3 regions of the Arthrobacter sp. P1_D4 genome follow, and region 3 is predicted to be linked to each of the others. Evidence: riboswitches for the same ligand, from Rfam matches in the RefSeq annotation. Region 3 holds a riboswitch; each other region holds the start of a gene.
What was found. A riboswitch is a leader RNA that binds a small molecule or an ion and turns the genes downstream of it on or off. The one in region 3 is predicted to bind thiamine pyrophosphate.
Positions count from the first base shown of each region.

Region 1: linked by a shared signal. The riboswitch ahead of AC1D0A_RS04625 (bifunctional hydroxymethylpyrimidine kinase/phosphomethylpyrimidine kinase) and the one ahead of thiC (phosphomethylpyrimidine synthase ThiC) in region 3 are both predicted to bind thiamine pyrophosphate.
Region 2: linked by a shared signal. The riboswitch ahead of thiO (glycine oxidase ThiO) and the one ahead of thiC (phosphomethylpyrimidine synthase ThiC) in region 3 are both predicted to bind thiamine pyrophosphate.

Region 1 is NZ_JBFUAU010000003.1:73,281-83,716, forward strand. It holds gene AC1D0A_RS04610 (flavodoxin domain-containing protein) at 1-439, opposite strand, end outside; gene AC1D0A_RS04615 (vitamin K epoxide reductase family protein) at 605-1,276, opposite strand; gene AC1D0A_RS04620 (Rne/Rng family ribonuclease) at 1,760-5,020, shown strand; TPP riboswitch at 5,169-5,266, shown strand; gene AC1D0A_RS04625 (bifunctional hydroxymethylpyrimidine kinase/phosphomethylpyrimidine kinase) at 5,249-6,931, shown strand; gene rplU (50S ribosomal protein L21) at 7,334-7,642, shown strand; gene rpmA (50S ribosomal protein L27) at 7,704-7,967, shown strand; gene obgE (GTPase ObgE) at 8,085-9,674, shown strand; gene proB (glutamate 5-kinase) at 9,664-10,436, shown strand, end outside.
Region 2 is NZ_JBFUAU010000009.1:288,234-298,669, forward strand. It holds gene AC1D0A_RS11460 (aminopeptidase P family protein) at 1-812, opposite strand, end outside; gene AC1D0A_RS11465 (PHP domain-containing protein) at 936-1,781, shown strand; gene AC1D0A_RS11470 (DNA-methyltransferase) at 1,830-2,702, opposite strand; gene AC1D0A_RS11475 (DEAD/DEAH box helicase) at 2,711-4,483, opposite strand; gene AC1D0A_RS11480 (RNB domain-containing ribonuclease) at 4,854-6,347, opposite strand; gene AC1D0A_RS11485 (ferritin-like fold-containing protein) at 6,386-7,060, shown strand; gene thiE (thiamine phosphate synthase) at 7,098-7,796, opposite strand; TPP riboswitch at 7,823-7,943, shown strand; gene thiO (glycine oxidase ThiO) at 7,937-9,247, shown strand; gene thiS (sulfur carrier protein ThiS) at 9,244-9,480, shown strand; gene AC1D0A_RS11505 (thiazole synthase) at 9,525-10,310, shown strand.
Region 3 is NZ_JBFUAU010000012.1:72,994-83,429, forward strand. It holds gene AC1D0A_RS13235 (ammonium transporter) at 1-184, shown strand, start outside; gene AC1D0A_RS13240 (P-II family nitrogen regulator) at 181-519, shown strand; gene AC1D0A_RS13245 (glucose-6-phosphate dehydrogenase) at 697-2,085, opposite strand; gene ffh (signal recognition particle protein) at 2,238-3,827, shown strand; gene AC1D0A_RS13255 (alpha/beta fold hydrolase) at 3,899-4,633, shown strand; gene thiC (phosphomethylpyrimidine synthase ThiC) at 4,630-6,480, opposite strand; TPP riboswitch at 6,476-6,583, opposite strand; gene AC1D0A_RS13265 (amidohydrolase family protein) at 6,660-7,766, shown strand; gene AC1D0A_RS13270 (VOC family protein) at 7,840-8,715, shown strand; gene AC1D0A_RS13275 (hypothetical protein) at 9,286-9,723, shown strand; gene rpsP (30S ribosomal protein S16) at 9,942-10,367, shown strand; gene AC1D0A_RS13285 (RNA-binding protein) at 10,369-10,436, shown strand, end outside.

The DNA of each region.
Region 1 (10,436 bases), on a different contig from region 3:
ATCGGCCGCCGGTGAGCCTGAACAACACCCGGAGCGGTGCCGGCATCTGGCCGGCCTGGTAGACGCCGGAGAAGAGTTTGTGGCCTCGAAGCGGAACTTCTTTGATCAGGACTTCTGCCAGATGTTCCTGTTGCATTGCCGCGCCGCGCCGGCGAATCGGCTTTGGCAGCGCATCCGCCATCCCTACACTGAAGGCCCACACGGGCCGACTGGCCAGCTCGCGGGCATGGTGTTTGAAGAACAGCAAAGCCGGGGGCAGCCAGGCCTGGTTGTGGACGGCGCTGCCGACCACGACAGCCTCATAGCGGGAGAGAGCCCCCACGTCCTCCACGGACCGGCACTCCACCTCGCCCAGTACACCCGCCATGCGGGATGCCATATGTTGTGCCATCTCCCGGGTGGACCCCAAAGCGCTTGCATACGCAATAAGAACAGTCATCAAGAGGCCTCCGGTCTTCCTTCCTCCAGCCTTATGTAACCTGCGCGCGCGGGGTCGTGCCATAAGTCCCGACATGGGCCCGGAGCCTCTCATCGAAGAGACGGCTAAGGCCAATGCCCGGCGCGAGCATTGGCCTTAACAGTCTCTTCGACGCGGTTGGGGCGTTTAGTAGCCGGAGGTACCGATGAAAACCTGGATGAAGGCGAAGAAGATCGTCGCGACGACGGCGACGTACAGCAGCGCCGTAATGATCCAGCCGGAGTCGCCGATCACCTTGGTGGGACCGGCGGGCAGGGCAATCACGCCGTGGGAGATGTTCCGGACGCTCACCCAGACGAACAGCGGGATCATCACGGCCCAGACGATCATGCAGAACGGGCAGAGGATGTGGATGGCGTACAGGGCCTGGGACCAGAGCCAGACCACGAACGCGAAGCCCAGCGTCACGCCCGCCTGGAGCCCCAGCCAGTACCACCGGGAAAACCGGGCGCCGGCCAGGATACCCATGGCCGTGGTGATGATCACGGCGAAGGCGACGATTCCGATGAACATATTAGGGAAGCCGAACACGGAACTCTGCGGTGTCTGCATGACCTGGCCGCAGGAGATCCACGGGTTCACGTCGCAGACCGTGACGTGGTTCGGGTCCTTCAGGACCTCCAGCTTCTCCAGCACCAGGGCCCCGGACGCGAGCCAGCCGATGACGCCGGTGATCAGCAGGAGCCAGGCGAACGGGCGGTCGCGGGTCATCGTGGGAAGGGGCCGCGCCGCAGGGGCCGGGCCGGAACCCGGTTGGTGCACGGTCGCGTCGCCGGCAGTGCTGGAGATGCTGGGCATGGAAATTGAGTCCTTTTTTAGTCGTCTTGACCGGGTACTTCTTGCCCCGATTGTAACGCCGGAGGCTGAACAGCGCCGGAGAACGGCCCCGCCCGCCGCGCCCGGCCGCACCTGCTGCACTTCCGGCCCCGCCTGCCCCTGCTTTCACGGCTCCTGTGAGACAATGATCGTGGCTGGAACCCGATCCACATCCGGATTCCGGTCCGGCGATTTTGTTTCAAGACCGCCAATGATGAGCAGGGAGCTGCGGATCCTCTGATTCCAGCTGTCCCGCAATGCCATTGGACGGCACCTGGTTGTGGCGTGTAGGTCAACGGGTTCCAAAACAATCTCGCCGGCCCTCCAGGGCTGCCGCACCCCACTGCCGGTGCGAACCTGAGGGTATCCAATTGACTTCTGTCAATGCCTGCGGGTGTTGACGCATATTTGCCCCCAAGGGGCGCCGAATGTGGCGGCGCATCAGGGGCAGGAGTGTCGCCACATATGGATAATGACCAGGTAGTAGCCGGAAACGAAGAACTAGTAGTCACCGGGGAAGCGCAGGGAACTGCGGAAGCAGAGGCTCCGGTAGCGCCGAAGAGGGCCGTACGGACCCGCCGGAAGGCGCCCGTCGCCAAGGTCAACGCCGCGGAGGCGGCCGAGGCTGTTGCCGAAGCCGCGGCCCTGGCCGACGCGGCCGGTTCAGATGAGCCCGTCCGGGGCCGCCGTAAGCCGGCCAACGTCGAAGCAGCCGGATCTGACACTGTTGAACCCGAAGCTGCTGTATCTGAAACTGCTGCAGCCCAGACTGCGGCCAAGGCGCCCGCGCGGCGCACCCGGACCCGGAAAGCTGTAGCAGCCCCGGAACCGTTGCCTGCCTTCGCCGGCGACGCCGAAGCCGGCGCACCTGCCGCGGCTGAGGCCCCGGCAGCAGCTGGCACTGACGCAGCTGCCGCCGCAGAAACGGCCGCAGAGACGGTTGCAGAGAAGCCGGTCCGCCGCCGTGCCAGCCGTGCCAAGGCCGCCCCGAAGGCCGAAGAAGCACCCGCGGCAGTATTCCCGGCCGAAGAAGCCGCCGCGGCGGAAGCACCCACCGCGGAAGCCGCCGCAGCCCAGCCTGAAGAGCCGGAAGCCCGCCCCGAGGAAAGCCCGGCCGCGTCGCTGTTCATGGAACCGGGTGCCCTCACTTCCGTCATCTTCCAGGCCCCGGACCTGAGCACTGTGGTGCGTCCGGCCCCCGTTGCCGCCGCAGCAGCTGAGCCCGAGGACGAGGAAGGCGACGAGGACGAGGACGCCGGCAATCGCCGTCGGCGCCGCAGCCGCGGCCGGCGCGGCCGCACCCGCACCTCTGCCGAGTCCGACACCGAGTCGGAAGGCACCGAAGAAGAGGGCGACGAAGGCTCCGAGGTAATCCTCGAAGACGGTGTGACCTCCCGCCGCCGCCGCCGCCGTCGCCGTGGAGACCAGGACCTGGAGCTGACCGGCGGGGAAGGCGACGATCCGCCCAACACGGTGACCCGCGTCCGTGCGCCGCGGGCCATGGCCGAGGCGCCGGTGAACAACCGCGTCACATCCGTCAAGGGCTCCACCCGCCTGGAAGCCAAGAAGCAGCGCCGCCGCGAATCCCGCGACACCGGCCGCCGCCGTACCGTCATCACCGAGGCCGAGTTCCTGGCCCGCCGCGAGTCCGTGGACCGCCAGATGATCGTCCGCCAGCGCGACGACAGAATCCAGATCGGTGTCCTTGAGGACGGCGTCCTGGCCGAGCACTTCGTGTCCAAGACCCAGCAGGACTCCCTGATCGGCAACGTCTACCTGGGCAAGGTCCAGAACGTGCTGCCCTCCATGGAAGCCGCTTTCGTGGACATCGGCCGCGGCCGCAACGCCGTGCTCTACGCCGGTGAAGTGAACTGGGAGTCCGTCAACCTCGAGGGCAAGCAGCGCCGCATCGAGAACGCGCTGAAGTCCGGCGACTCCGTGCTGGTCCAGGTCACCAAGGACCCGGTCGGCCACAAGGGCGCCCGTCTCACCAGCCAGATATCACTGCCCGGCCGGTACCTCGTGTACGTGCCCGGCGGTTCCATGACCGGCATCTCCCGCAAGCTGCCCGACGTCGAACGCAACCGCCTCAAGCGGATCCTCAAGGACCGCCTGCCCGAGGACGCGGGCGTCATTGTCCGCACCGCGGCCGAGGGAGCTTCCGAGGAAGAGCTGACGCACGACATCAACCGCCTCCGCGCGCAGTGGGAAGGCATCGAGAGCCAGTCGACGTCCACCAAGATCCTCGCCCCCGAGCTGCTCTATGGCGAACCTGACCTGACCATTAAGGTGGTCCGGGACGTCTTCAACGAGGACTTCTCCAAGCTGATCGTCTCCGGCGAGGAAGCCTGGGACACCATCGAGGCCTACGTCACCTACGTCGCACCGGACCTCGTGGGCCGGCTCGAGAAGTGGACCAAGGACACGGACATCTTCGCGGCCTGGCGCATCGACGAGCAGATCCACAAGGCCTTGGACCGGAAGGTCTTCCTGCCTTCGGGCGGTTCGCTCGTGATCGACCGCACCGAAGCCATGACCGTGGTCGACGTCAACACCGGCAAATTCACCGGCTCCGGCGGCAACCTTGAGGAAACCGTCACCAAGAATAACCTGGAAGCGGCTGAGGAAGTCGTCCGGCAGCTGCGCCTGCGCGACATTGGCGGCATCATCGTGATCGACTTCATCGACATGGTGCTCGAATCCAACCGCGACCTCGTGCTGCGCCGCATGGTGGAGTGCCTGGGCCGGGACCGGACCAAGCACCAGGTGGCCGAGGTGACCTCGCTGGGCCTCGTGCAGATGACCCGCAAGCGGATGGGCACCGGGCTGCTGGAAGTCTTCGGCGAACAGTGCGAAACATGTGCGGGCCGCGGCATCGTCACCCACGACGAGCCGGTGGAGCACCGCCGCGCCAACACGGTCGCCGCGGAGCACTATGTGCCGCGCACCGAGGCGCAGCCTGCTGCCCGACCGGAACGCAAGAGCCGTCGCCGCGGCAGGGGAGGCCAGGGCGGAGAGACCGCGCCGGCCGCACCCGCGCCCGTCCACGCCGAACCCACCGAGGCCGAACGCCACGCCAAGGCCGAGGCCACCCGGGCAGCGCTGGCCAACATCGCTGCCGCAGCGCATGCCGCGCACCTGCACGACGGGGAGGCAGCCGCAGCCAGCGACGCCGGGGCCCGCCAGGCCGCTGTCGACGCCGTCACGCAGCTCGCAGCCGCCGACGAGGCAGCCGGCCGCCCCGCAACGGTGCTGACGTTTGGCGGCGAGCAGGTGGCCCTGCCCTTCGTCGAGCACGCGGAGGACGCGCCGTCACCGGCCCTGACCCTGGACCTGCTGACCGAGGCTTTCGCAAACCTGGGCGAAGCAGAGGCCGGCAAGCCGGACCAGGCCGCCGGCCTGGCGGCCGGTCAGGCAGCGGCTGTTGCCGCACCGGAAGCCACGGCGCCCGAGGCGCCGGCGGCCGTCCGCGCTGCGGAGGCGCCGGCGTCACGCACAGCTGACACCACGACGCTGCGCGGCCGCCGCGCACGCCGCAACCGGAGTGCCAGCCGCGCCCAGGGCGCAGCCAACGAAACCTCCGTGGAGCACCGAGAGGCAACCCGGCCGGCCGCGGCCGGATCGGTCCACGAGGCCAAGGCTCCCGCTGCGGCCAGGCCTGCGTCCCTCCCGGCCGGCAACGAGCCGATCATCCTCGGCGTCGGCGTGCCGGCGTCGGAGCTGTAGTCCTCCGCGACTGACCACGTCCCCGTCCGGTCATTATTTCGACTGGTCGGGTTGCGGGTCCGGGTCGGGGCAGACGTAACATACGTCCGCCCAGGCCCGGGCCCGCTCGTGCGTTAACGGGTCCGCAGGGTGGCAGCGGCTAGGCTGGAACACTGACACGGGGTGCCGGGCATCGGGCCGGCTGAGATCCAGACCCGTTGAACCTGTCCGGTTAGCACCGGCGAAGGGATGTCTGCCTTGTCCGCGAGACCGAATCCGTCCGAGTTCCTCCCGCTCAATTTTCTGCACAGCGAGTCTCTGCCGGCCCCGCCGCGCATTCCCCGTGTGCTGGCCATCGCCGGCTCCGATCCCTCCGGCGGGGCCGGAATCCAGGCCGACCTGAAGAGCATCGCGGCGAACGGCGGCTACGGCATGGCCGCCATCACCGCCCTGACAGCGCAGAACACCCAGGGCGTGCGCGCCGTCCACGTTCCCCCGGCGGCGTTCCTCACGGCGCAGCTGGACGCCATCAGCGACGACATCGGCATCGACGCCGTCAAGATCGGCATGCTCGGTGACGCCGCCGTGATCGAAGCCGTCCGCGTCTGGCTGGAAAAGGTGCGCCCCGCCGTCGTGGTCCTGGACCCGGTGATGGTCGCCACCAGCGGGGACCGGCTCCTGCAGGAATCCGCCGAGGCCGCCCTGCAGGGCCTCCTGCCGCTGGCGGACCTCATCACGCCCAACCTCGCCGAACTCGCCATCCTGCTCAAGGAGCCCGTCGTGGCCGACTGGTCCGAGGCCCTGGCGCAGGGCAAGCGGCTGGCCGCCCTGACCGGCACCACTGTCCTGGTTAAGGGCGGACACCTCCAGGGCGGCGGGCCGGGGGGCGGGCATGCCCACGGCGCCGGCGCCGACGGCCACGCCGCCGGCAACGGCGACACGGACGGCTGCCCGGACGCACTGGTCAACACCGGCGGCCTGCTCGGCCAGGAAACGGTGGTGGTGCCGGGGGAGCGGATCGCGACGCGCAACAGCCACGGCACCGGCTGCTCCCTGTCCTCGGCTATGGCCACCGTGCAGGCCCGGGTGGGGGACTGGGAAGCGGCGCTGCGCGAAGTCAAACCGTGGCTGCTGGGCGCGCTCCGAGAAGCCTCGGCCCTGGACGTCGGCACCGGCAACGGCCCGGTCCACCACTTCCACCACCTCCAGCACCTCCAGGGCGGGCAGGCCCTCAAAGACGGCCAGCGCGGCCAGCACCGCCCGGCCGGGCACGGTCCGGCGGCGGGGGAGTTCGCCGCAGCCCTGCGCGCAGGAGCCGCGGGCGATCTTGAGGCGATCTACGCCCTGGACTTCGTCCGCGGACTGGCCGACGGCACCTTGCCCGAGCACGAGTTCGCGTACTACCTCGCCCAGGACGCCATCTACCTCAACGGCTACTCCCGGGTCCTGGCCCGGGCCGCGGCGATTGCCCCCACCGAGGCCGAGCAGTTGTTCTGGGCCCGTTCGGCGCAGACCTGCCTGGAAGTCGAATCCGAGCTGCACCGGTCCTGGCTTAGCGCCCGCCCCACGGCCTCCACCCTGGGCCCGGTCACGAAAGCGTATGTGGACCACCTGCTGGCCGCCTCGGTCTCCGGCAGCTATGGCGTCCTCGTGGCGGCGGCGCTGCCCTGCTTCTGGCTCTACGCCGAGGTCGGTTCCACGCTGCACCGGGAGTTCCTGGCCGGCGGCGCCCCCGGGGAGCACCCCTACGCCGGCTGGCTGCGGACCTACGCCGACGAGGACTTCGCCGCCGCGACCAGGCAGGCCATCGCGTACACGGACACGGCGGCCGGGCGGGCATCGGAGAGCGAGCGGGAGGCCATGGCCCTGGCCTTCCGGCAGTCATCGCGCTACGAAGTGGACTTCTTCGACGCGCCGCGGCTGTACGCCTGACGCGAGCTGGTCCGGACTACCGGTACGATGGTGGGGCACGGTTCCGGAAGTCGTTGCGGCAACACAGCTCAGGATGGTCAAGATCCCGGCCAAGAACATTGGCGGGGACTTTGCATCAAGACACTGTGGCGCCTATCACGGACTACCCGCCGGAACCAGCCTCATTTGCGGCCGAAGGCAAAATTAGCGTATTCTAGATCTTCGGTGCTTACGCCAACACTTGGGTTATGACCCTGAGAACAGTCCACTTGGAATTCCAAATGGATTTGTTCCGGGGGTAGCTCATGGGTTCCCCCGGGGAATCCACCGGCGTTGAGGCACAGCGTGAGCCGGTCCAAACAATTTGGCCCCTGGTTCCGCACGCAAATCTAGTAATAAACGTCGAGAGAAGTGAGTTCCCCAGTGGTGTACGCGATTGTCCGCGCAGGCGGCCGCCAAGAGAAGGTTTCCGTTGGAGACTTCGTTACCCTGAACCGCGTCCCCGGTGGAGCCGGCAGCACCTTTGAGTTGCCCGCACTGCTCCTGGTGGACGGTGACAAAGTCACGTCTGCTGCTGCGGACCTGGCCAAGGTAACGGTTACGGCTGAGATCCTCGAAGACCTCCGTGGTCCGAAGATCGTCATCCAGAAGTTCAAGAACAAGACCGGTTACAAGAAGCGTCAGGGCCACCGTCAGGAACTGACCAAGGTCAAGATCACCGGTATCAAGTAACTCTTCGTTACTGTTCAGGTTCCAGCAGATTCCCCAGAATTTTTGAAGGCAGGCATTTCAAATGGCACATAAAAAAGGCGCGAGTTCCACTCGCAACGGTCGTGACTCCAACGCCCAGTACCTCGGCGTCAAGCGCTTCGGTGGCCAGGTAGTTTCCGCAGGCGAGATCATCGTCCGCCAGCGCGGCACCCACTTCCACCCGGGCGCCGGCGTAGGCCGCGGCGGGGACGACACCCTGTTCGCCCTGACCCCCGGTGCTGTCGAGTTCGGCACCCGCCGTGGTCGCCGCGTTGTGAACATCGTGGCTGCTGCAGCTGCAGAGTAACAATAAGTTCTAAATCGGTGGGGCGGGCCATTAGGTCCGCTCCACCGGTGTTTTAACCGCATTACAATCATCTTGGGCCCCTTTGGGGGTCCGGGGAACAGCACTGAGGAGATCCACGTGGCGAGCTTTGTAGACCGGGTAGTACTGCACGTATCCGGCGGTACCGGCGGTCACGGCTGTGTCTCCGTCCACCGCGAGAAGTTCAAGCCCCTCGGCGGTCCCGACGGCGGCAACGGCGGCAACGGCGGCGACGTCATCCTTCGCGTGGACCCCCAGACCACCACCCTGCTCGACTACCACCACGCGCCCCACCGGCACGCCACCAACGGCGGCCCCGGTATGGGCGACTGGCGCGGCGGCAAAAACGGCGAAACCCTGATCCTTCCGGTGCCGGTGGGCACCGTGGTGAAGTCCAAGTCCGGCGACGTCATCGCCGACCTCGTGGCCGAAGGCGACGAATACATCGCCGCCGCCGGCGGCATTGGCGGCCTCGGCAACGCCTCCCTGTCCTCACAGAAGCGCCGCGCGCCCGGCTTCGCGCTGCTCGGCATCGAAGGCGAATCCAGCGACGTCGTCCTGGAACTGAAGTCCATCGCCGACATCGCCCTCGTCGGCTTCCCCTCCGCCGGCAAGTCCAGCCTGATCGCCGCCATGTCCGCCGCCCGGCCCAAGATCGCGGACTATCCCTTCACCACCCTCATCCCCAACCTCGGCGTCGTCCAGGCCGGTGAAGTCCGCTTCACCATTGCCGACGTCCCCGGCCTGATCGAGGGCGCCAGCGAGGGCAAGGGCCTGGGCCACCACTTCCTGCGCCACGTCGAGCGGTGCGCCGCCCTGGTGCACGTGCTGGACTGCGGCACGCTCGAATCGGACCGCGATCCGCTCTCCGACCTCGCCATCATCGAGGCCGAGCTGGAGAAGTACGCTGTGGACATGAGCTACAGCGGGTCCGACGGCGAGGTCGTTCCGCTGAACCACCGCCCCCGCCTCGTGGCCCTGAACAAGGTTGACCTGCCGGACGGCAAGGACATGGCCGAGTTCGTCCGCCCGGAGCTCGAATCCAGGGGCTACAAGGTCTTCGAAATCTCGGCGACGAGCCACGAAGGCCTCCGCCAGCTCGGCTTCGCCATGGCCGAAATCGTCAAGGCCGCCCGCGACGCCGTCGCCGCGACCCCGCCGAAGGTACACGCCCCCGTGCTGCGCCCCCGCGCCGTCAACGAGACCGGCTTCACGATCCGCCGCGAAGAAAAGAACCTCGAGCCGCTCTTCCGCGTCCTCGGCGACAAGCCCGTGCGCTGGGTCAAGCAGACAGACTTCACCAACGAGGAGGCGATCGGCTACCTCGCCGACCGCCTGGCCAAGCTCGGCGTTGAAAATGAACTGTTCAAGCAGGGCGCCAAGCCGGGCGACATGGTGGTCATCGGCGAGGACGACGGCGTCGTCTTCGACTGGGAGCCGACCATGATGGCCGGTGCCGAGCTGCTCGCCTCGCCCCGCGGCACCGACGTGCGCTTCGCCGACATCGGCGACCGCCCGACGCGTGGCCAGAAGCGCGACGAACAGCAGGAACGCCGCGACGCCAAGGCCGCCGCCCGCGCCGAGCTCGAAGCCGAACGCAAGGCCGGCATCTGGACCGAATCCGTCAGCGGCCGCCGCGCGCGGCAGCCGCTCAAGGAGAGTGGACTGGGCGAAGCCGATGACGAGTAAGACCGTCGTCGAGCACGGGTCCCAGCCGCCCAGCGCTCAAAACATCGGTGCCCAAAACATCGGTGCCCAAAACATCGGTGCCCAGACCATCAACGCCCCGGACCGCACCGCGCTGTCCGGGGCGCGCCGGATCGTCGTCAAGGTGGGCTCGTCCTCGCTGACGTCCATCAAGGGCGGGATCTCCGAAGAGGCCCTGACCGGGCTCGCCGACGCCCTGGCGCACAAGCGCAACGCGGGCGCGGAGATCATCCTGGTGTCCTCCGGTGCGATCGCCGCCGGTCTCGCCCCGCTCGGCCTCGAGAAGCGCCCCCGCGACCTCGCCACCCAGCAGGCCGCCGCCAGTGTGGGCCAGGGCCTGCTGATGGCCCGCTACACCCACGCCTTCGGCGCGCACGGGGTTACCGTCAGCCAGGTGCTGCTGACCGCCGATGACTTCATGCGCCGCAGCCAGCACACCAACGCGTTCCGCGCGCTGGACCGGCTGCTGAACCTCGGCGTTGTCCCGGTGGTCAACGAAAACGACACCGTAGCCACCCACGAGATCCGCTTTGGCGACAACGACCGCCTCGCGGCCCTGGTGGCACACCTGGTCCGCGCCGACGCACTCGTGCTGCTGTCCGACGTCGACTCCCTGTACGACGGTCCGCCGTCGCACGGCGCCAAGCGGATTCCGCATGTGTCCGGCCCCCACGACCTCGACGGCGTCTCGATCGGCAGCACCGGAAAGGCCGGTGTGGGCACGGGCGGCATGGTCACCAAGGT
Region 2 (10,436 bases), on a different contig from region 3:
ACCACCTCGGTGAAGCCGGCCACGGTGGCGGCGACGGCGATCTTCATCTGTTCGATTTCCCACTCGTCCTTGAGCAGGCGCAGTTCCGAGAGGGCCTCTGTGAGTTTCTCATCCAGGGCGTCGAGCACGCTCAGGTCGAGGTTGTCGGGGTCCTTGGCCGTGTTGTAGCGGGCAGTGTCGACGAGCGCATCAATGTTCTCGTCAACCTTGCGGACCAGCCTGATGGAGATTCCGCCGATTTCCGGCGCGCCGACATTCTTGGTGATGGCGAGTTCGAGTTCGGCGATGTCGGCCGTGTCGAGTCCCAGCTTGACCTTGAACTCGGCCAGGGTCGGGCGTGCGCCGATCCAGAACTCCCCGGAGCGGGAATCGGCGTAGAACTGCTCGGTGTCGCGGCCGGCCAACGGGCGGAAGTACAGCGTGGCGTGGTGGTTTCCGCCGTCGTCGCCGGTGCCCTCCGCGACCGGTTCCAGGATCAGAACCGCATCAGGTTCGTGGTCCAGGCCGAGGCCGGTGAGGTGCGCGAAGGCGGAGTGCGGCCGGAAGCGGTAGTCGCAGTCGTTCGAGCGGACCTTCAGCGGACCGGCGGGGATGACCAGGCGTTCACCTTTGAACTGGCCTGAGATGGAGCGGCGCCGGCCTGCGGCGTGGCCCGCGACGGCGTCCCGCTCGGGGAGCTGTTGCGAGGCCGGCGCCCAGTTGCTGGCCATGAAGGCCTTGAAGGCGTCGGAGCTGGGCCGCTGCGAGCGGTTGTTGACGCGCTCTTCGAGGGGCTGGGAAGCGGAGACTAGGGTGTTATCTGCATCGTTCACCGTCCCATAGTCTCACCAGCGCCGCGGCTTAGGCCAACGGCGCGCTCGCGCTGCAGGGCCGCTGCAGGGCCCCGGCACGACGGGGCCGAGGCTTTGGATCCTGCCATCTACTAGGCTGGTGAGGTGAGGATCGACCTGCATGCGCACTCCAACGTTTCCGACGGCACCCAGGCGCCGGCCGGCGTCATGGAGTCCGCCGCCGCCGCGGGCCTCGACGTCATCGCCCTGACCGATCACGATTCCACTGCCGGGTGGGCGGAGGCCGCCGTCGCCGCCCGGAAAGCCGGGGTCGCGCTGGTCCCGGGGATGGAGATCTCCTGCCGCACCGCGGAAGGCATCAGCGTCCACCTGCTCAGCTACCTCCACGACCCCGCGCATCCCGGACTGCTTGAGGAAATCACCAAGTCCAAGGACGCCCGGCACACGAGGGCGCAGAAGATGGTCACCCTTTTGTCGGAGGACTACCCGCTGACATGGGACGACGTGATTCACCACGTCGCGCCGGGGGCCACCCTGGGCCGCCCGCACATCGCCGACGCGCTCGTCGCGGCCGGTGTGGTGGAAGACCGGGCCGAGGCTTTTGGTTCCATCCTCACAGCACGCTCGCGCTACTGGGTCCAGCACTATGCGCCGGAGCCGGCGCTCGCCGTCGAACTGGTCCGTGCAGCCGGGGGCGTCCCGGTGTTCGCCCACCCCGTGGCATCCGCCCGCGGCCGGATCGTGGGGGAGGGGACCTACCGGGAGATGATCGACGCCGGTCTGGCCGGCCTGGAAATCTACCACCGGGACAACCCCGAGGAGGGCCGGACGTTCCTGCGCCGCATCGCCGAACGCTATGGCCTGCTGGTCACAGGGTCCTCCGATTACCACGGCGCGGGAAAGCCGAACCTGCTGGGCGAGAACCTGACCTCCGCAGAAGTCTTTGCCCGGATCGAGGAACTGGGCACAGGCTCGCACGTGGTGCGCTGAAAAGCCGCCCCGGCCCCGGGAACGGCGGGGCGCGGTGAGGGCGGCGGGTCAGACCGTCGGGAAAGACGTGAACTGCGCCTGCGCGGCCAGGCGCTTGGCCATGACGTCGATGGCCGGCTGGTTCTGGTCCACGCACACGAACCTGCGGTCGAGTTTCGCGGCCACGGACCCGAGCGTGCCGGAACCTGCGAAGAAGTCCAGGCACCAGTCGCCCGGCCGGCTCGAGGCAGCAACCACGCGGCGGATCAGCCCCTCCGGCTTCTGCGTCGGGTAGCCGGTTTTCTCCTTGCCGGTCGGCGAAACGATAGTGTGCCACCACACGTCCGTGGGCAACTTGCCGAGCTCGCGCTTGGCGGGGGTCACCAGTCCGGGCGCCATGTAGGGCTCACGGTCCACCTCGGCGCTGTCGAAGTGGTACTTTGCCGGGTTCTTGACGTAGACGAGGATGTTGTCGTGCTTGGTGGGCCAGCGGTACTTGGCCCGTGCACCGTAGTCGTACGCCCAGATGATCTCGTTCAGGAAACATTCGCGGCCGAAGATCGCGTCCAGCATCACCTTTGCGTAGTGCACCTCGCGGTAGTCCAGGTGCAGGTACAGGGTGCCGTCGTCGGCCAGGAGCCGCCAGGCCTCCACGAGCCGGGGCTCGAGGAAGGACCAGTAATCGCTGAACGCGTCGTCGTACTTGTGCAGCGCGCCCTTGATGGTGTCGTAGGACCGGCCCTTGAACCCGACTCGGTCACCCTCGCCGCCGGCGTTGAGCACCATCCTGGTTTCCTGGCGCCGCTGGACCCGGCCGGTGTTGAAGGGCGGGTCCACGTAAATCAGTGTGAAGGCGCCGTCCGGCAGCGTGGGGAGGTATTCCGCGTTGTCCGCGTGAACCACCAGGTTGCTGCCGTCCGGCGCCCAGACGGTGTCAGTCATGGAGGGGATTAGGCCTCGGCGCCGCTCGGCTGTGCGTCGCCGCCGGCCACTACCTCGCCGTTGCGGCGGCGGGTGCGGGTCCGGCGCCGGGCTCGGGTCGCCCGGTCCACCTCGGTGGGGGCCTTCGCCGGAGCGGCGGCAGCTTCCGGTCCCTGTCCGTTCGCGGTGGACGCCGTGGCGGCATCGGCCTCGGCGGGACGGCGACGGCGGTCGCCGGAGCGTCCGCCGGCTTCGGTGCCGCTGCGGCGCGAGTCACGTCCGCCGGTGCGGCTGCCCTCGCGGGCGCCGTCACGGCTGCTCGTGCGGCTGCCTTCACGGGCGCCGTCACGACTGCTAGTGCGGCTGGCGTCCTTTGCGCCGTCCCTTCCGCTGTCCTTTGCGCTGGTGCGCGAGTTCTTCTTGCCGGTCTCGCCGAGGTCTTCGAGGACCTCCGCGTCGACCCCGGCCAGCACACGCTTGTCGCGCGGCAGACGGCCCTTGGTGCCTGCGGGGATGTCGAGTTCCTCGAACAGGTGGGGCGAGGACGAGTAAGTTTCCACGGGCTCGGGGTAGCTCAGGCCGAGGGCCTTGTTGATGAGCCCCCAGCGCGGCATGTCGTCCCAGTCAACAAAGGTCACGGCGGTGCCCTTGTTGCCGGCACGGCCGGTGCGGCCGACGCGGTGCAGGTAGATCTTCTCGTCTTCGACGCACTGGTAGTTGATCACGTGGGTGACGTCGTCGACGTCGATGCCGCGGGCGGCGACGTCGGTGGCAACGAGGACGTCCACCTTGTTGTTGCGGAAGGCGCGCAGCGCCTGTTCGCGGGCGCCCTGGCCGAGGTCACCGTGGATGGCGGCCGCAGCAAAACCGCGGTCCACCAGTTCCTCGGCCACCTTCGCGGCGGTGCGCTTGGTCTTGGTGAAGATGATGGTCCGGCCGCGTCCGCGGGCCTGCAGGATGCGGGCTACCACTTCCACCTTGTCCATGCTGTGGGCACGGTAGATCAGCTGGCGGATGTCGCGCTTGGTCAGGCCCTCGTCGTCCGGGTCCGCGGCGCGGATGTGGGTCGGCTGGGTCATGTAGCGGCGGGCCATGGCGATGACCGGGCCGGGCATGGTGGCGGAGAACAGGAGCGTCTGGCGGACCGCGGGCGTGCCGGCGATCAGGGTCTCGACGTCCGGCAGGAACCCGAGGTCCAGCATCTCGTCGGCTTCGTCGAGGATGACGATCTTGACGTTCTTCAGGCTCAGGTGCTTCTGCTTGAAGAGATCGATCAGGCGGCCGGGCGTGCCGACGACAACCTCGACGCCGTTCTGCAGCGCCTCGACCTGCGGCTCGTAAGCGCGGCCACCGTAGATGGTGGCGATGCGGGCGTTGCGCTTCTTTGCGGCGTTTTCGAGGTCCTTGGCTACCTGGACGGCGAGCTCGCGGGTGGGGACGATCACCAGGGCCTGCGGGGCGCCGGGAACGGCCAGTTTGTCGAAGCCGGCGTCGTCGCGGCCGACGACGCGCTGCAGCGCCGGGATGCCGAAGCCGAGCGTCTTGCCAGTACCGGTCTTGGCCTGGCCGATGATGTCATGCCCTGCCAGTGCGACCGGCAGGGTCATGGCCTGGATCGGGAAGGGGTGGGTGATGCCGGCGTCGGCCAGGGACTCCACGATGTCCGCGCGGACACTGAAGTCGGCAAAGGTCTTCTCGGCAATCTCGTGCGGCTTTTCGTCCGAGATGATGGTCTCTTCGGGCTCGATGGTCTCCGTGCCGGACTCATCGGTCAGAAGCTGGTGCGTGTGCAATTCACTCACAGGGGAGTTTCCTTATTCATTTTGGGCTGCGCTGCTTGCTCAACGGGGGCGGCCGTGGTGGCCGTTCCGGAGCACGCTCAGGCGCGCAAGCAATTCCAGTGGAAGCCGATCGCGGGCTATCTAAATGCTGGCACTGGGGACCAGCGGGTGTATCTCAAGATCGCGTAGGGGCGGGCTTGTTGAATTCGAAAATCATGGAAATCAACGACCGGGCATCCATTTCTACCTCTTCAGTCTAGCTGTACAAGCCGCGGATCCTCGACTGGGCGGGTGATTGCGCCTCGGGAAGTGACCGGGAGGGCACCGGGAGCGCTGGCTGGCGACGGCGTGGGGACGGCGTCGGGACGGCCTGCGGACCGCCAGCGGGCCGTCAGCCCACGAGCTCCAGCTGGATTTCCCGTGTGGCGATGTCCGAGGACACCACCCGGACCCGGACTTTGGTGCCCGGTTCCAGTTCGCCGGGGCATCGTGCGGTCACGGCGGGCTCGGCGATCTGGACGATCCCGGACGGGCCGTTTCCGTTGCCGTTGGTCTTCCCGCCGTTGCCGTTGCTGGTGCCGTTGGTGCCCTTGGCCGGCTTGGGACCGGAGATGACGACAGCGTCGAATTCCTGGCCGACGTGGTTGACGAGCAGCGCCGCTTCAACGGTGTCCAGCGACAACCGCTCCAGTTTCGCGGCCAATTGGTCCGAGGTGCCCATGATGGCAGGGAGGGACGGCAGCGCCTCCCTGGCCCAGGCAGGAACCTCGGTGCCGTTGCTCAGGGCCTCGCAGATCACCAGCACGAAGCGGTCGACCAGCCGCCGCAACGGTGCCGTGGAATGGGCGTAGGCGGCGCCGATGGCGGACTGGACGGCGGCGTTGGGCACTGTGCCGTCGAAGGGTGTGTATCCGGCACCGCGGAAGAGCATCCCTGCTGAATGCACAATGGCCAGCTGCCGGGGGTCCGTCGGGTCAAGGGTCCGCAGGTACTCGCCGTAGCGCATTTCCCCGTCCCAGGGCTTGCCGAGGGCGTGGGTCTGCCGGTGGAAGTGGCGCAGTGACGCCTCGTCCGGGGCGGGCATGGTGCGCAGGATGCCGACTTTGCCCTGGAGCATGAGCGCCGCGGCGGCCATCCCGGTCATGAGTGAAATCTGGGCGTTCCAGTCCTCCACCGGCAGCGGCGGGGCCGCCACGATCCGGTAGCCGCCGTCGGGCAGTTGCTGGATCTCTTGTTCCGGCATGTTCAGGCTCGCGCCGCCGCGCAGGCGTTCCAGTTCCACCCGTTTGAGCCCTACTTCTTTCAGCAGCTGCAGCACGGGCGCCGCGGTGCCGGCGTCGAGCTCGGCCTGGACGCCTTTGTAGTTGAGCTTCGCGCGGCTGCGGACCTGTGCCCGGCGCACGAGGACCGAGGCGACCTCTGCCGCGGCGTCGAGTTCGAACTCCCAGACGAACGCCGCGCACAGCTGCCCGGCGAGCAGGCTGCCGGCGGCCTCGCTGATGATCTCCGGATGCAGCGGAATCCGGCCGTCCGGGGTGTAAAAGGTCTGGCCGCGGCGCCGGGTTTCGGCGTCGAGCGCCCCGCCCGGGGCGACAAAGGAGGGGACGTCGGCGATGGCGTAGAAGACCTTGTAGCCGCCGTCGCTCCGTTCGATAAAGAGGGCCTGGTCCAGGTCGGTGGACGACGCCGGATCGATGGTCACGAACTCGACATGCGTGAGGTCAAGGTCCGGGAGCTTGTGCTCGGCCACTGCTGCCTCCGCGTCGCGGAGCACAACTTCGGGGAACGGGCCGGGCAGTTCCAGCGTGGTGCGCAACGCCTTGAGGGCCCCGGCAAGCTGGTTCTGCTGCTCGTGGACACTGGGGGTCAGGCGATGATGGGACACGAAAATCAGGGTAGCCCGATTTCCGCTATTAGTCTTGGATGATGAGCGCAACTGCGGACGATCCTGCCCTCTACAACAGCTTCCTTGCCGAACTGCTGGGAGTCTTGGCGTACGGCGAGCTTTCCGCCTTCGAGCGGCTGTCCTCGAGTGCCCGGTACTCGCCCACGCTGCATGACCGTGCGGTGCTGGGCAGGATGGCCGTGGTCGAGTTCCAGCATTACGAACTCGTCCGGACCCGGCTCGAGCACATGGGCCTGGATACGGAGGCCGCCATGCTGCCGTTCCAGCCCTCGGTGGACCACTTCCACGAACGCACGCGCCCGTCGGACTGGTACGAGGCCCTCATGAAGGCCTACGTGATCGACACGGTCGCCGCGGACTTTTACGGCGTCGTAGGCCGGTACGTCGACGCCGCGACCCGTGAGTTAATCGGACAGGTCCGCTCCACCGGTGAGTCCACGGCCGTGCTGCAGGCGCGCCTCAAGGCGGCCCTGGCCGATGACCCCCGGCTGGCGTCGCGCCTGGCGTTGTGGGCCAGGCGCCTGCTGGGGGAGGTACTGAACCACGCCCAGCGTGTCAGCGCTGAGCACGCGTTCCTCGGCGGACTGTCGGGGCTGGACGACGCCGGCGCCCGGGCGCTGGTCAACGGCCTGGCGGCCGAACTCGCAGCGAATCACGCGCGCCGGATGACGGAGCTGGGTCTCGCCGGATAGTTTCAGTGCCGGCCGGCATTACGGGCTGGGGACCTGCTTAGGATGCGGCGGCGTCCAACGCCGCCAGCAAGGCTCCGGCGGCGTGGGCCGGATCAGCGGCCTCGGTAATCGCCCGGACCACAACGATCCGCCGGGCACCGGCATCGACTACCTGCTCCACGTTACTGAGGTCGATCCCGCCGATCGCAAACCACGGCAGCACGCTTTCGTTGACCCTGCCGGTTCCCTCCGCGTCCGCCCCGCCGATCGCCTGGGCGGCGTAGCGCACCAGATCGAGGCCGACGGCGGCGCGTCCGGGCTTGGTGGGCGTCGCCCACACGGGGCCCACACAGAAATAATCGAGCCCTCTGCGGCCGGGCGCGGCAGCGATGGCGGCGTCCACCTGCTTCGGGCTGTGGGTGGACAGGCCGATCACGGCATCCTTGCCGAGAAAGCCGCGGGCGGCGTCGAGCGAAATGTCCTTCTGGCCGACATGGAACACCGGAGCTCCGGACAGGGAGGCGATGTCCGCCCGGTCATTGACGGCCCACAGCCGCCCGTGGCGCTGCGCCGCGGTGTGCAGGACCTCCAGCAGTTCCAGCTCCTCGGAGGCCTCGAGCGACTTGTCGCGCAACTGGATGATGTCCACGCCGCCGGCGAAGGCGGCGTCCACGAAGTCCGCGAAGTCGCCGCGGTCCCTGCGGGCGTCGGTGCAGAGATAGAGGCGGGCGGTGGTGTGGAGAGGGTCCTGGCTCATGGGACCAGCCTAGTTCCTCTAAACTGGGCGCATACCGCGGGAGCCCGCAGCAGCCATATCGCCGCTGCCCGGCTGAGAGGGCGTCAGAGCCGACCGCTTGACCTGATCCGGCTAGTACCGGCGTAGGGAAGGAATTTTTCATGGGCACACGAGCAGGCCGTGCAGCCGGAGCCGCAAATGACGCCGCCGCCCAGGTTTGTGACACAGGGCCCGGTACCGCAGAGGGAATCATCGCGGGGGATACGAGTGCCGACGTGGCCGTGATCGGTGGCGGGGTGATCGGCCATGGCATCGCGTTCGAGGCCATGCGCTCGGGCCGATCCGTGGTCCTGATCGATGATGCTCCCGGCAGCGGAGCCAGCTGGGCCGCCGCCGGCATGCTGGCCCCCGTGAGTGAACTGCACTACCAGGAGGAGCAGCTCCTGGAACTGATGCTTGAGGCCTCCCGGTTGTGGCCAGGATTCGCTGCGGCTCTCGACGCCGGTGCCGCCGGCGCGGATTCCCCGGCGGGTACCGGCTACTTAACGACGCCGACCCTGGCGGTGGGGGCCGACGCGGCGGACCGGCGCGCGCTCGCGGACTTGAGGGAAGTCCAGCAGGCATGCGGCCTGGCCGTGGAGCCACTGACAGTGCGCGAGGCGCGCACCCGGGAGCCCCTGCTGAGTCCCGGCATCTCGTGTGCCTTCGACATCCCGGCCGACCACCAGGTGGACCCCCGCCTGCTGATCACCCGGCTCGCCGGCGTACTCGGTGCGGAAGGCGGCAGCTTCGTCCGGCGGCGCGCGGCGGGCCTGCTGTGGCAGGACGGACAGGTGGCGGGTGTGCGGTTGGCCGGCGGCGGTTCCGTGCGGGCTGCGGAGACCGTGGTGGCCAACGGGCTCGGCGCCGCCGCGCTCGAGGAGCTTCCGGCCGGGCTGGCGCTGCCGCTGCGGCCCGTCTACGGCGACATCCTCCGGCTTCGCGTGCCTCCGCATCTGCAGCCGCTGCTCACGGCCACCGTGCGGGGCATGGTGCGCGGCATCCCGGTGTACATCGTCCCCCGCCAGGACGGCACAGTGGTGATCGGGGCCACCCAGCGGGAGGATGGACCGTCGGATCCGCACGCGGTTTCCGCCGGCGGTATTTACCAGCTGCTGCGGGATGCCCAGCAGCTGGTGCCTGCGGTCGCCGAGCTGGAGCTTTTAGAAGCCACGGCGCGGGCGCGGCCCGGCACTCCGGACAATGCCCCGCTGCTGGGGCGGGTCGCACGAGCGGACGGCGGGGACGTCCCGGGACTCATCATCGCCACAGGATTCTTCCGGCACGGCGTCCTGCTGACCCCCCCCGCCGCCGCCGTGTGCCGGCAACTCATGGACTTCACGCCGGACCCGCGCTGGGGCGGGTTCCGCCCGGACCGTTTTTCCCGCATCCCGGTTACGTCCGGGGACAGCCCCAAGAAGGAAGCAGCATGAACATCCGACTTAACGGAACGGAGCAGAGCGTCGCCGACGGCGCCTCCGTCTCCACACTCGTCACCCAGCTTACGGGCCGGAGCATCGGCCCCGACGGCCGCGCCGCCGACGGGCGGAAGCTCGGTGTCGCCGTCGCCCGCAACGCCGAAGTGGTGCCGCGCAGCCAGTGGCACGCCACGGCCCTCGCCGACGGCGACGACGTCGAACTCGTCACGGCAGTCCAGGGAGGATGACCAGCATGAACGAGACGACATTCGCAGGAACACATGTTGTCCCCATGACCGGTGCGGTGGCCGATCCGTTCGTGGTCGACGGCGTAAGGCTCGGCTCCCGCCTCATCATGGGAACCGGCGGTGCCCCGAGCCTGGACGGGCTCGGGGCGGCGCTGGTGGCGTCCGGGACGGAGCTGACCACGGTGGCGATGCGCCGCTATTCGCCAGCGGAGACGGGCTCGCTGTTCCAGCTGCTCGAGGACCATCAGATCCGGGTGCTGCCGAACACGGCAGGCTGCTTCACCGCCAAGGACGCCGTCCTGACCGCCGAACTTGCGCGGGAGGCCCTGGAAACGGACTGGGTCAAGCTCGAAGTCATTGCCGACGAGCACACACTGCTGCCGGACGCCGTCGAACTCGTGGACGCAACCGAACAGCTCGTGGCCCGAGGCTTCAAGGTCTTCGCCTACACGAACGACGACCCCGTGCTTGCCCTCCGGCTCGAAAACCTCGGCGCGACGGCCGTGATGCCGCTGGGCGCCCCGATCGGCACCGGACTGGGCATCCTGAACCCGCACAACATCGAGCTGATCGTCTCGCGCGCGTCCGTGCCCGTGGTGCTGGATGCCGGGATCGGCACGGCCTCGGACGCTGCCCTGGCGATGGAACTCGGCTGCGACGCTGTGCTGTTGGCTACGGCGGTGACCCGTGCGCAGAATCCGGTGCTCATGGGCGAGGCCTTCAAACATGCCGTCATCGCCGGCAGGCTAGCGAAAGCGGCCGGCAGGATCCCGCGGCGGGAACACGCACTGGCGTCCTCGGCAATGGAAGGCCGGGCCGAGTTCCTCTAACGTCGTTCCTCTGAAGCCTCCCGGGATTGGGCGGGCTGGCCCGGTTCCCCGGGCCAGCATCCCCAAGAACCCCAACGAGTCCTCACCGCATGGCTCGCACAAGGCCGTCATGGCCGAAAGCGGGCA
Region 3 (10,436 bases):
AGAGACCGCCTACGAGTTCGGCGTCGGCGGGCACGGCGGCAGCTTCCAGCCGCTGCACGAACTGATCACGGGCAAGCCGATGGGCGGCGAGCCGCAGGAGGAAGGCACAGCCGCCGAAGTGCCGGTGGACGCCGCGTCCAATGGCAAGCAGAACGCAACGGGCAAGGAAAGTGTGGGGGCATGAAACTGATCACGGCAATCGTCCGACCGGAAAAGCTTGAGGCTATTCGCGAAGGCCTGGAAGCCTACGGTGTGCAGGGCCTCACGGTCAGCGCAGCCAGCGGCTACGGCCGGCAGCGCGGCTACACCGAGGTGTACCGCGGGGCCGAGTACAACGTGGACCTGCTGCCGAAGATCCGGGTGGAAGTCCTGGCCACCGACGAACAGGCGGACGACATCCTGGATGTCATCATCGCCAGTTCCAACACCGGCCGGGCCGGCGACGGCAAAGTCTGGACGATGGATGTGTTCGAAGCTGTCAGGGTCCGTACCGGAGAGCGTGGTTCTGCAGCGATCTAGTTGCTCCCCGCTCCATGCCGCTAGAGCCAACAGACACAGCGGCGTTGACACGGCACTGACACAGCGGGCCGGATACCTGAGAAGGTGTCCGGCCCGCTGTGTCGTTGCTGCCTGGTCGTTGCTGCTTGGTCGGCACCGGCGCACCGCCGGATCCGCGCGGGCCCTGCCGGTACGAATCTAGGCTGGCCAGCCCTCCGGCCCCGGGGTCCCGGCCGGATATTCCTCCAGCGGGACATGTCCGGCGGTCCAGGATTTCAGCACCGGCGCCAGGATGCGCCAGCAGTCCTCGGCCGTATCCGCCCGCACCGAGAGCAGCGGATCCCCGGTCAGCACGCCCTCGAGCACTTCACCGTAGGGGAGGAGTTCGGAGGCGCTCAGTTCGGCCTGCAGCGTGGCCCGGTCCAGGCTCAGGACATTGCCCGGTCCGTTCACGTCGACGTCGAACTGCAGCGTGTCCGGGCCAAAGCCGATCCGCAGCTGGTTGGGGGCGTCCACACCGGTGAACCCCTTCGGAAGGTGCGGCACCGGCCGGAAGGTCACCACGGCCTCCTTGCGTTTCTGGCCCAGCGCCTTGCCCGAGCGCAGGATGAACGGCACGCCCTGCCAGCGCCAGTTGTCGATCTCCACCTGCACCTCGGCGAGGGTTTCAGTACCCCTGGACGCGTCCACGCCCTCCTCCTTGGCGTAGTCCGGAATGTCCCGGCCGTTGATCGAACCCGCCGTGTACCGGGCCCGGCGGGTGCTTTGCCGGTAGGGGGCCTTGATGCTGCTGGCCCGCAGCACGGTGGCCACGGCATCGCGGAGATCGCGTTCGTCCACGGATGCCGGCGGCTCGATTGCCATGAGGGCCATGATCTGAAGCAGGTGGCTTTGGATCATGTCACGGAGCGCCCCGGCGCCGTCGTAGTAGCGGGCGCGGCCTTCGAGGGCGAGGTCCTCGTCGAAGATGATCTCGATTTTTTCGATGTTCTGCCGGTTCCACACCGGCTCCAGGAACGTGTTCGCGAAGCGCAGGCCAAGGATGTTCAGGACCGTTGCCTTGCCGAGGAAGTGGTCCACGCGGTGGATGTGGTCCTCCGGGGCCAGCGCCGCCAGCGTCTTGTTCAGGTGGCGCGCCGACTGCTCGTCGGAGCCGAACGGCTTCTCCATGACCAGCCGGGTGCCGGCGGGCACATCCTCCGGCGCCAGGGCCTCGCACGCGAGCTGGCTGACCCGCGGCGGCAGGGCGAAGTAGACCGCCACGGGCCCCTCCAGTTGCGCCAGGAGCCCGGCGAGCTGGCCCTTGGCCGTGACATCGAGCTGGTGGTAGGTGCTCTCCTTGCGGATCCGCTTGAGCTCCCGCTTGCCGTGGGCGTCGGCCTTGGAGTCCTCGTCCGCGAACGACTCCTCGATCCGGCCAAGCCACTGCTCCGGCGTCCACGGGTCCGATCCCGCTCCCGCCAGGGTGAGGCCGTCGGCGCGGCCCCGGGACACCAGGCGGGCAAGCCCCGGTAACAGGAGCCTTCCGGTGAGATCGCCGGAAGCGCCCAGGATGAGCAGGGTTTTTACAGTTGTTTGGCTGGTCACCTACGCCAGCATGCCATCTTGAAGGCGCATCTTGGTACCCTAGATAGTCGAGTCCTGTTGTCGAGGCGGTTCGTCCAGGCGAATACCAATCGCGACGCTGGCGTGCCGCACCGGCCGCCACCTGTAGATCCACTGAAAGAAGTGCACGGCGCGTGTTCAATTCACTCTCTGACCGGTTGACAGCAACCTTCAAGAATCTGCGTGGCAAGGGCCGCCTGACCGAGGCGGACGTTGACGCCACAGTCCGCGAGATCCGGCGTGCCCTCCTGGACGCCGATGTCGCTGTGCCCGTGGTCCGGGAGTTCACCGGCCGCGTCCGCGAGCGTGCCCTCGGCGCCGAGGTCTCCGGGGCGCTGAACCCGAGCCAGCAGATCGTGAAGATCGTCAACGAGGAACTCGTCGAGATCCTCGGCGGTGAGACCCGCCGGATCCGCCTGGCGAAGACCGGACCCACCATCATCATGCTGGCCGGCCTCCAGGGCGCCGGCAAGACCACCCTGGCCGGCAAGCTGTCCAAGTGGCTCAAGTCCCAGGGCCACAGCCCGATGCTGGTGGCCTGCGACCTCCAGCGCCCCAACGCCGTCACCCAGCTGCAGGTAGTCGGCCAGCGCGCCGGCGTGCCCGTCTTCGCCCCGCACCCAGGCGCCACGTCCACCGAGCTGGACCACCCTGCCGGCGACCCTGTCGCCGTCGCCCGCGCCGGCGTCGAGGAAGCCAAGCGCACCCTCCACGACGTCGTGATCGTGGACACCGCCGGCCGTCTCGGCGTCGACGCCGACATGATGGAGCAGGCGCGCCAGATCCGCCGCGCGATCGTCCCGAACGAAGTCCTGTTCGTGATCGACTCCATGATCGGCCAGGACGCCGTCAACACGGCCTTGGCCTTCGACGAGGGCGTCAACTTCACCGGCATCGTGCTCTCCAAGCTCGACGGCGACGCCCGCGGCGGCGCCGCGCTCTCCGTCGCGTCGGTGACCGGCAAGCCGGTCATGTTCGCCTCCACGGGCGAAGGCGTGGACGACTTCGAGCTCTTCCACCCGGACCGCATGGCCTCGCGCATCCTCGACATGGGTGACGTCCTCACCCTGATCGAGCAGGCCGAGAAGTCCTGGGACAAGGATGAAGCCGCGCGGATGGCGAAGAAGTTCGCCGACCAGGAAGACTTCACCCTCGATGACTTCCTCGCGCAGATGCAGCAGATCCGCAACATGGGCTCCATGAAGAAGATGCTCATGATGATGCCGGGCGCGCAGAACATCCGCCAGCAGCTGGAGCAGTTCGACGAGCGCGAGATCGACCGCGTCGAGGCCATTGTCCGCTCGATGACCCCGCACGAGCGTGTGGCTCCGAAGATCATCAACGGCTCCCGCCGGGCCCGTATTGCCCGCGGTTCCGGCGTGCACGTCTCCGAGGTCAACGGACTGCTGGAACGTTTTGCCCAGGCCCAGAAGATGATGAAGAAGATGGCCGCCGGCGGCGGGATGCCCGGCATGCCGGGAATGCCCGGCATGGGCGGCGGGGGCGGAGCCCGCAAGGGAGCCAAATCCGCGCCCAAGAAGAAGGCCCGCTCCGGCAACCCGGCCAAGGCGGCGCAGGAACTGCGCGACGCCGAGGCCCGGCGTGCCGCCGGCCCCAAGGCGCTGCCCACCGGCGCGTCGTTTGGCCAGCAGGGCGGCGACTTCGATCCGTCCCAGCTGAACCTGCCCAAGGGTTTCGACAAGTTCCTCGGCGGCAGCAAGTAGCCATAAGTGCTGACGGCCGCCGGCACTGTGTCGCCGGCGGCATCAGCACTGAAGTGCCATAGGGTTAGACAATGTTCAAGCAGCGCGTAGTCTTCGTCCATGGGGACGGCAGCTTCGGCGCCGCCGCGTGGCCAAAACAGCACGGAATGGCGCTGGACTACGACGCCCTGTTCCTGCGGCGGCACGGGTTTGACGCCGTCGCGGAACCGCTCGAATCCAACTTCGCGGCCGACGCCGCCATCGTGCTCGCGTCGCTAGCAGACGACGGCCGCGGCGAGGCCGGCGGCCACGTGGTGGCCCATTCGCAGGGCGCGATCGCCGCGATGATGGCCGCCGTCGAACGGCCCGACCTCGTCCAGTCGCTGACCCTGGTGGAACCGGCCTGCCTGTCCCTGACCGCGGAGCTCCCGGCCACCGCCGCGCACCGGGCCCTGATGCAGCCGCTCTTCGACGTCCGCCACAACCTCAGCGACGACGACTTCCAGCGGGAGTTCATCCGCCGCGCGTTCGCGGCGGACGCCCCCGGGGCCACGACGCCGGAGGCCCTCCGGGCTGCGCGCCGGCTCCGCCTGCAGGCGCCGCCGTGGGAAGCACCGCTGCAGATCGTGCCGGGCGTGCCGACCCTGGTGCTGACCGGCGGCTGGGAACCGCTGTATGAGGAAATCGCCGGCTACCTGCGCGAGACCGGCGCCCTGCACCGCACGGCACCAGGAGGGCACCGGCCCCAGGATTCAGCCGAAGGGGACCGGGCCATCCGCTCCTACATCGCCGAAGTCAGCCGGCACCAGCACGCCCGGGCCTCCTAGGAAGCTGCGCGTCCTCCCACCGAGGGCTGCGGCAGGTAGACCTTGCCGCCCGAGGCGCGGAACTCGTTGCTCTTCGCCCGCATTCCGGCCGCCATCTGCGCCAGGGCCGCCTGCGAATCAGCTGAACCGTATTCGTCCCGGATGTCCTGGCTGATCCGCATGGAGCAGAACTTCGGACCGCACATCGAGCAGAAGTGGGCTGTCTTGGCCGGCTCCGCGGGAAGCGTCTCATCGTGGAAAGCCTCGGCCGTGACCGGGTCCAGGGACAGCGCGAACTGGTCCCGCCAGCGGAACTCGAACCTTGCCTTGGACAGGGCATCGTCGCGTTCGTGCGCGCCGGGGTGGCCCTTGGCGAGGTCCGCGGCATGGGCCGCGATCTTGTAAGTGATCACGCCCGTCTTCACATCGTCCTTGTTCGGCAGCCCGAGGTGTTCCTTGGGCGTGACGTAGCAGAGCATCGCGGTGCCATAGCGGGCGATCTCGGTGGCGCCGATCGCCGAGGTGATGTGGTCATAGCCCGGTGCTATGTCCGTGACGAGCGGCCCGAGTGTGTAAAACGGGGCGCCCTTGCAGAGTTCCTGCTGGCGCTCCACGTTTTCCCGGACGAGGTGGAAGGGCACGTGCCCGGGGCCCTCCACCATGACCTGCACGTCGAAGTCCCAGGCCCGCTGCGTGAGCTCGGCCAGGGTGTCCAGTTCGGCGAACTGTGCCGCGTCGTTGGCATCCGCCGTCGCGCCGGGCCGCAGCCCGTCGCCCAGGGAAAAGGCGACGTCGTAGCGTGCGAAGATCTCGCACAGCTCGTCGAAGTGGGTGTACAGGAAGTTCTCCCGGTGGTGCGCCAGGCACCAGCCGGCCATGATGGAACCGCCGCGGGACACGATGCCGGTGACCCGGTTGGCCGTCAGCGGCACATACCGCAGCAGCACGCCGGCGTGGATGGTCATGTAGTCCACGCCCTGCTCGCACTGTTCGATCACGGTGTCCCGGAAGATCTCCCAGGTCAGGGCGTTCGCCTCACCGTTGACCTTCTCCAGTGCCTGGTAGATCGGGACCGTTCCGATGGGGACGGGGGAGTTGCGGATGATCCACTCGCGCGTGGTGTGGATGTCGTCCCCGGTGGAGAGGTCCATGACGGTGTCCGCGCCCCACTGCGTGGCCCACTGGAGTTTGTCGACCTCCTCGGCGATGGAGCTGGTCACGGCGGAGTTCCCGATATTGGCGTTGATTTTCACCAGGAACGCCTTGCCGATGATCATCGGCTCGGATTCGGGATGGTTGACGTTGTTGGGAATGATCGCGCGGCCCGCGGCCACCTCGCTGCGCACCAGCTCCACATCGCAGTTCTCGCGCAGCGCGACGAACCGCATTTCCTGGGTGATGACACCGTCCCGGGCGTAGCGCATCTGCGTGACGGTCCTGCCCTCAACGGCCCGGCGCGGCACCGGCCGGCCGCCCCGCCACTCGGCCGACGCGGCACCGCGGCGCACCGCCGATTTGCCGTCGTCGAGCAGCTCGCGTTCGCGGCCGGCGTAGGGTTCGGTGTCCGCCCTGTCCTCAATCCAGGGGGTGCGGAACGGCTCCAGCCCGCGGACCGGATCGCTGCCCGGGCCGGCAGTGCGGTAGACCCGGAACGGCGGGTTCCGGACGCCGCCCGGGGAGGGTTCCAGGGCGATCTCGGTCACCGGCACGCGGATGCCGTGCTCCGGGTCCGTGCTGAAGGCCAGCGAGTGGGACTTCAGCGACTGTGTGGGGGCCAGAGGCTGGCTTGCGGCAGACCCGTGCTGGGCTAGCCCAGTGGGGGCTGACTCATTGTGGGCAGGGCTGTGCTGTGTCACTTGGGAGTTCACGGAAATACTCACTTCCTTCGCCGGCATTACCCGGACAGGTTCAACGGTCGCGGGCTGCGTCAGCCCGATCTCAGCCCCTGCAGGGGCACCCGTGTGGTCGTAGACGAAGCTACCACGCACCTCCGGCCGGCCGTCGAGTGTGACGCGGACGGCGGAGCCAGAGGGCTAGGCTTTAGGCCATGACCAGCATCATCGAGTTCAGCGGGCCCATCCTCACGGCGGCGGACCAGGTCCGCTACGGGTTGTGGTCGGTAGATGGCCGGCTGACCTTTCGCCGGCCCGCGGCCGCGCCGGAGCTCGTGCTGGACGGCTGGGTCATGCCCGGCCTCGTGGACGCACACTGCCACATCGGCCTGGGCCCGGGCGGGGACGTTACCGAGGACACCGCGGAATCCCAGGCCCTGGCGGACCGCAACGCCGGGACGCTCCTGGTCCGCGACGCCGGCGCCGTCCACGACACACGCTGGCTCCAGCAACGCGTGGACCTTCCCCGAATCATCCGCTCGGGCCGGCACCTCGCGAGGACCCGGCGCTACCTGCCGGGCCTGGCCGTCGAGGTCGAGCCGGAGGATCTCGTCGAGGCCGTGCGGAAGCAGGCCCGCGCGGGCGACGGCTGGGTCAAGCTCGTGGGGGACTGGATCGACCGCGACGCCGGCGATCTCGCCGCCAGTTTTCCCGCCCGGACGGTCAAGGACGCCGTCCGGGCCGCCCACGATGAGGGGGCCCGCGTCACCGCACACTGCTTCGCCGAAGACACCCTCGATGACATGCTCGACGCCGGGATCGACTGCATCGAGCACGCCACCGGGCTGCTGCCGCGGCACCTGCCGCGCTTCCTCGAACAGGGTGTTCCGATCGTGCCCACCCTGATCAACATCGCCACGTTCCCGGACATCGCCGCCCGGGCGGCCGCCAAGTTCCCCCGCTACGCAGCCCACATGCGCTCGCTGTGGGAGCGCCGGGCGGAGCGGATCCTCGAAGCCCACGAGGCCGGGCTGGCGATCTATGCCGGTACCGACGCCGGCAGCGTGATCAGCCATGGCAGGATCGTGGACGAGATCCAGGCCCTGCACGCCGCCGGCCTTTCCGCCGCTGCCGCCCTCAACGCCGCGAGCTGGTCCGCGCGGACCTGGCTCGGCGCGGAGTCCATCGGTGAAGGGGCAAGCGCTGATGTCCTCGTCACGGCCGAAGATCCGCGGAGCAATCCGGCCACGCTCCGCCGGATCCGGCATATCGTGCTGCGTGGGCTGCCGGTAGACCGGGAGCCAAGCGGCCATGAGGAATAAATTGAAGCTTCAAGTAATTTAGTTTTATAGAGTCGCCGAAGGCCGGCGGCTAACAAATCCACGGAGCGTTGCCATGATCGCAGAAGCCAGCACCCAGGACCTCCTTCCTGCCGAACTCACCATGGGCACCGTGATGCTCAAGGTCGGCGACATGAAGCTCATGACCGACTACTACCAGCGCGCCCTCGGCCTGGAGACTGTGGCCGAACAGGACGGCGGGCTCTACCTTGGGCGCCAGCAGAAGCCGCTGGTGCATCTGGCGCCTGCCCCGGACCTGTTTCTACCTTCCCGCGGCGAGGCCGGGCTCTTCCACACCGCCCTCCTCTTCGAGGACCAGCACTCCCTGGCGGCCACCATCGCCACCGCGGCCCAGTACGAGCCCCAGTCCTTCACCGGCAGCGCGGACCACCTCGTCAGCGAGGCGTTCTACTTCAACGACCCCGAAGGCAACGGCATCGAGCTGTACTGGGACCGGCCGCGGGCGGCGTGGTCCTGGGAGGGCAAGAACGTCGTCATGGACAGTCTCGCCCTGCCGCCGCAGCGCTACCTGCAGCAATACCTGACCGAGGAGTCCGTGGCCGGCCAGCGCCAGGCCGCCGCCGGCGTCGGGCACGTCCACCTGCAGGTCGGCGACGTCCAGTCGGCGCATGAGTTCTATGTCGGCACGCTCGGCTTCGAGAAGACCGCGGGCTGGCACGGCCAGGCGCTGTTCGTCTCGGCTGGCGGATACCACCACCACATGGCCATGAACGTATGGAACAGCCGCGGCGCGGGCCCCCGGCGCGACACGCTGGGCCTGGGCGAGGTCCTCATCGAAGTGCCCTCCGGCGACGACGTCGCGGCCCTGGCCGACCGGCTCAAGGCTGCCGGCGTCGAATCCCACCACACCGGCGCCGAGCTGCGCTTCGAGGACCCGTGGCGCAATCGGATCCGCGTCGCCGTGCGCTAGAAGTTCTGCCCGGCAAGCTGGTCGCTGGGCATGTCCAGCGCGCACAGGACATGTCCACTCTTCGCCGGCGGGCCTTGGTTGGGTTCCCCGGGCCAGCGAGGGACATGGCCACTGTTCCCAGGCGGGACATCGGAGCATGTCCATTGCCCACAGCCGGGAATAGACATAGACGCCATATGTTCATTGGTTGCTGTCAGGACGGGGCATGGCCAGCGACCTTCGCCGGAGTGGGCAAGGTTCCCCCGGGGCCAGCGAAGGACATGTCCACACTTCGCCAGCAGGACACTGGAACATGTCCATTGCTCGCAGCCGGGAATAGACATAGTTGCCACATGTCCAGTGCTCGCGGTCGGGGGAGGGCGTGTCCACGGGCGGGGTCGGGTTCCCCGGGCCAGCGAGGGGCATGTCCATTGCTCGCAGTCTCGAATGGACATAGATGCCATATGTCCAGTGCTCAGGGTTAGGGGAGGGCATGTCCAGCGGGCGGGGCTGGGCCGTGCTGAAGCGGCTAGGCTGAAGCGACGTCGAAAACAGCGGTCTGCGGACCGCCGAACCCTAAGGACCAGCTGCATGGGATTCACCGAACTCTTTGTGTCCACCCACGAAGAAGCCCTCGAGCGCGCCGGCGCACTGGAAGACGGCAGTCCGGCCGCCCCGGGCGCCGTCCGCATCCCGGAGATCAGCGACTTCGAGGTGGAGCGGCTGGGGGACCTTGCCGGCGTCGCCGTGCACGCCCCGGGCGCGGATTATGAACTGGCCATGGTCGACGTGGCCAGCGACTCGCTGCTCGGCGTCCCGGCGGCAATGGTCCGCACGCTGGCGGAACTGCTCAGCTATGAAACCGAAGGGGAGGGTGACGTCCTGGAGGATGTCGCCGCCAACTGGGCCGCCGAGGAGGACATGCCCTTCGGTCCGGACGAGGCCCGGGACTACGTGCGCCGGATTGCCGAGCTCGCCGCCGGCGTCGACCCCGCCACCAGGTCCGGCCTCTTCGTCTGGACGTCCTGACCGGCCCTCGAGGCCGCTTCCAGGCCGCGCGGTGGTGCGCCAAGCTCGTGTCAAGTCGAAATCCTGCCGGTGATCTGGCACAATGAACAGGTACTCGATCTGCGTGGCCCCTCTCTCCGCGTCTGGATCTTGTCCTTTAGAACCCCCAAGTACGGCCCGCCCCACGGGTGCAGAACGCCGGGCTCGACCCCGTTTCAGAAACAGGAGTGACCACAAAAGTGGCCGTAAAGATTCGCCTTAAGCGCTTCGGTAAGATGCGCGCACCGTACTACCGCATCGTCGTCATGGACTCACGCTCCAAGCGTGATGGCCGTGCTATCGAAGAGATCGGCAAGTACCACCCGACCGAAGAGCCCTCGTACATCGAGGTCGACACGGACCGTGCCCAGTACTGGCTCGGCGTCGGCGCACAGCCGTCCGAGCAGGTTGCCGCGATCCTGAAGATCACCGGTGACTGGCAGAAGTTCAAGGGTCTCCCGGGCCAGGAGGGAACCTTGAAGACGAAGGCTCCCAAGGCTGCCTTCGTTACCCCGGAAAAGGGTTCCGTGATCATCCCGGAAGCCATCACCAAGAAGGCCAAGAAGGACGAAGCTGCCGAGGCTCCCGCCGACGCCGCCGAAGCAGAGACCACCGAGGCTGAGTAAATTGCTGGCAGAAGCGCTCGAACACCTGGTCCGCGGGATTGTTGACAGCCCCGAGGACGTCAAGGTCAG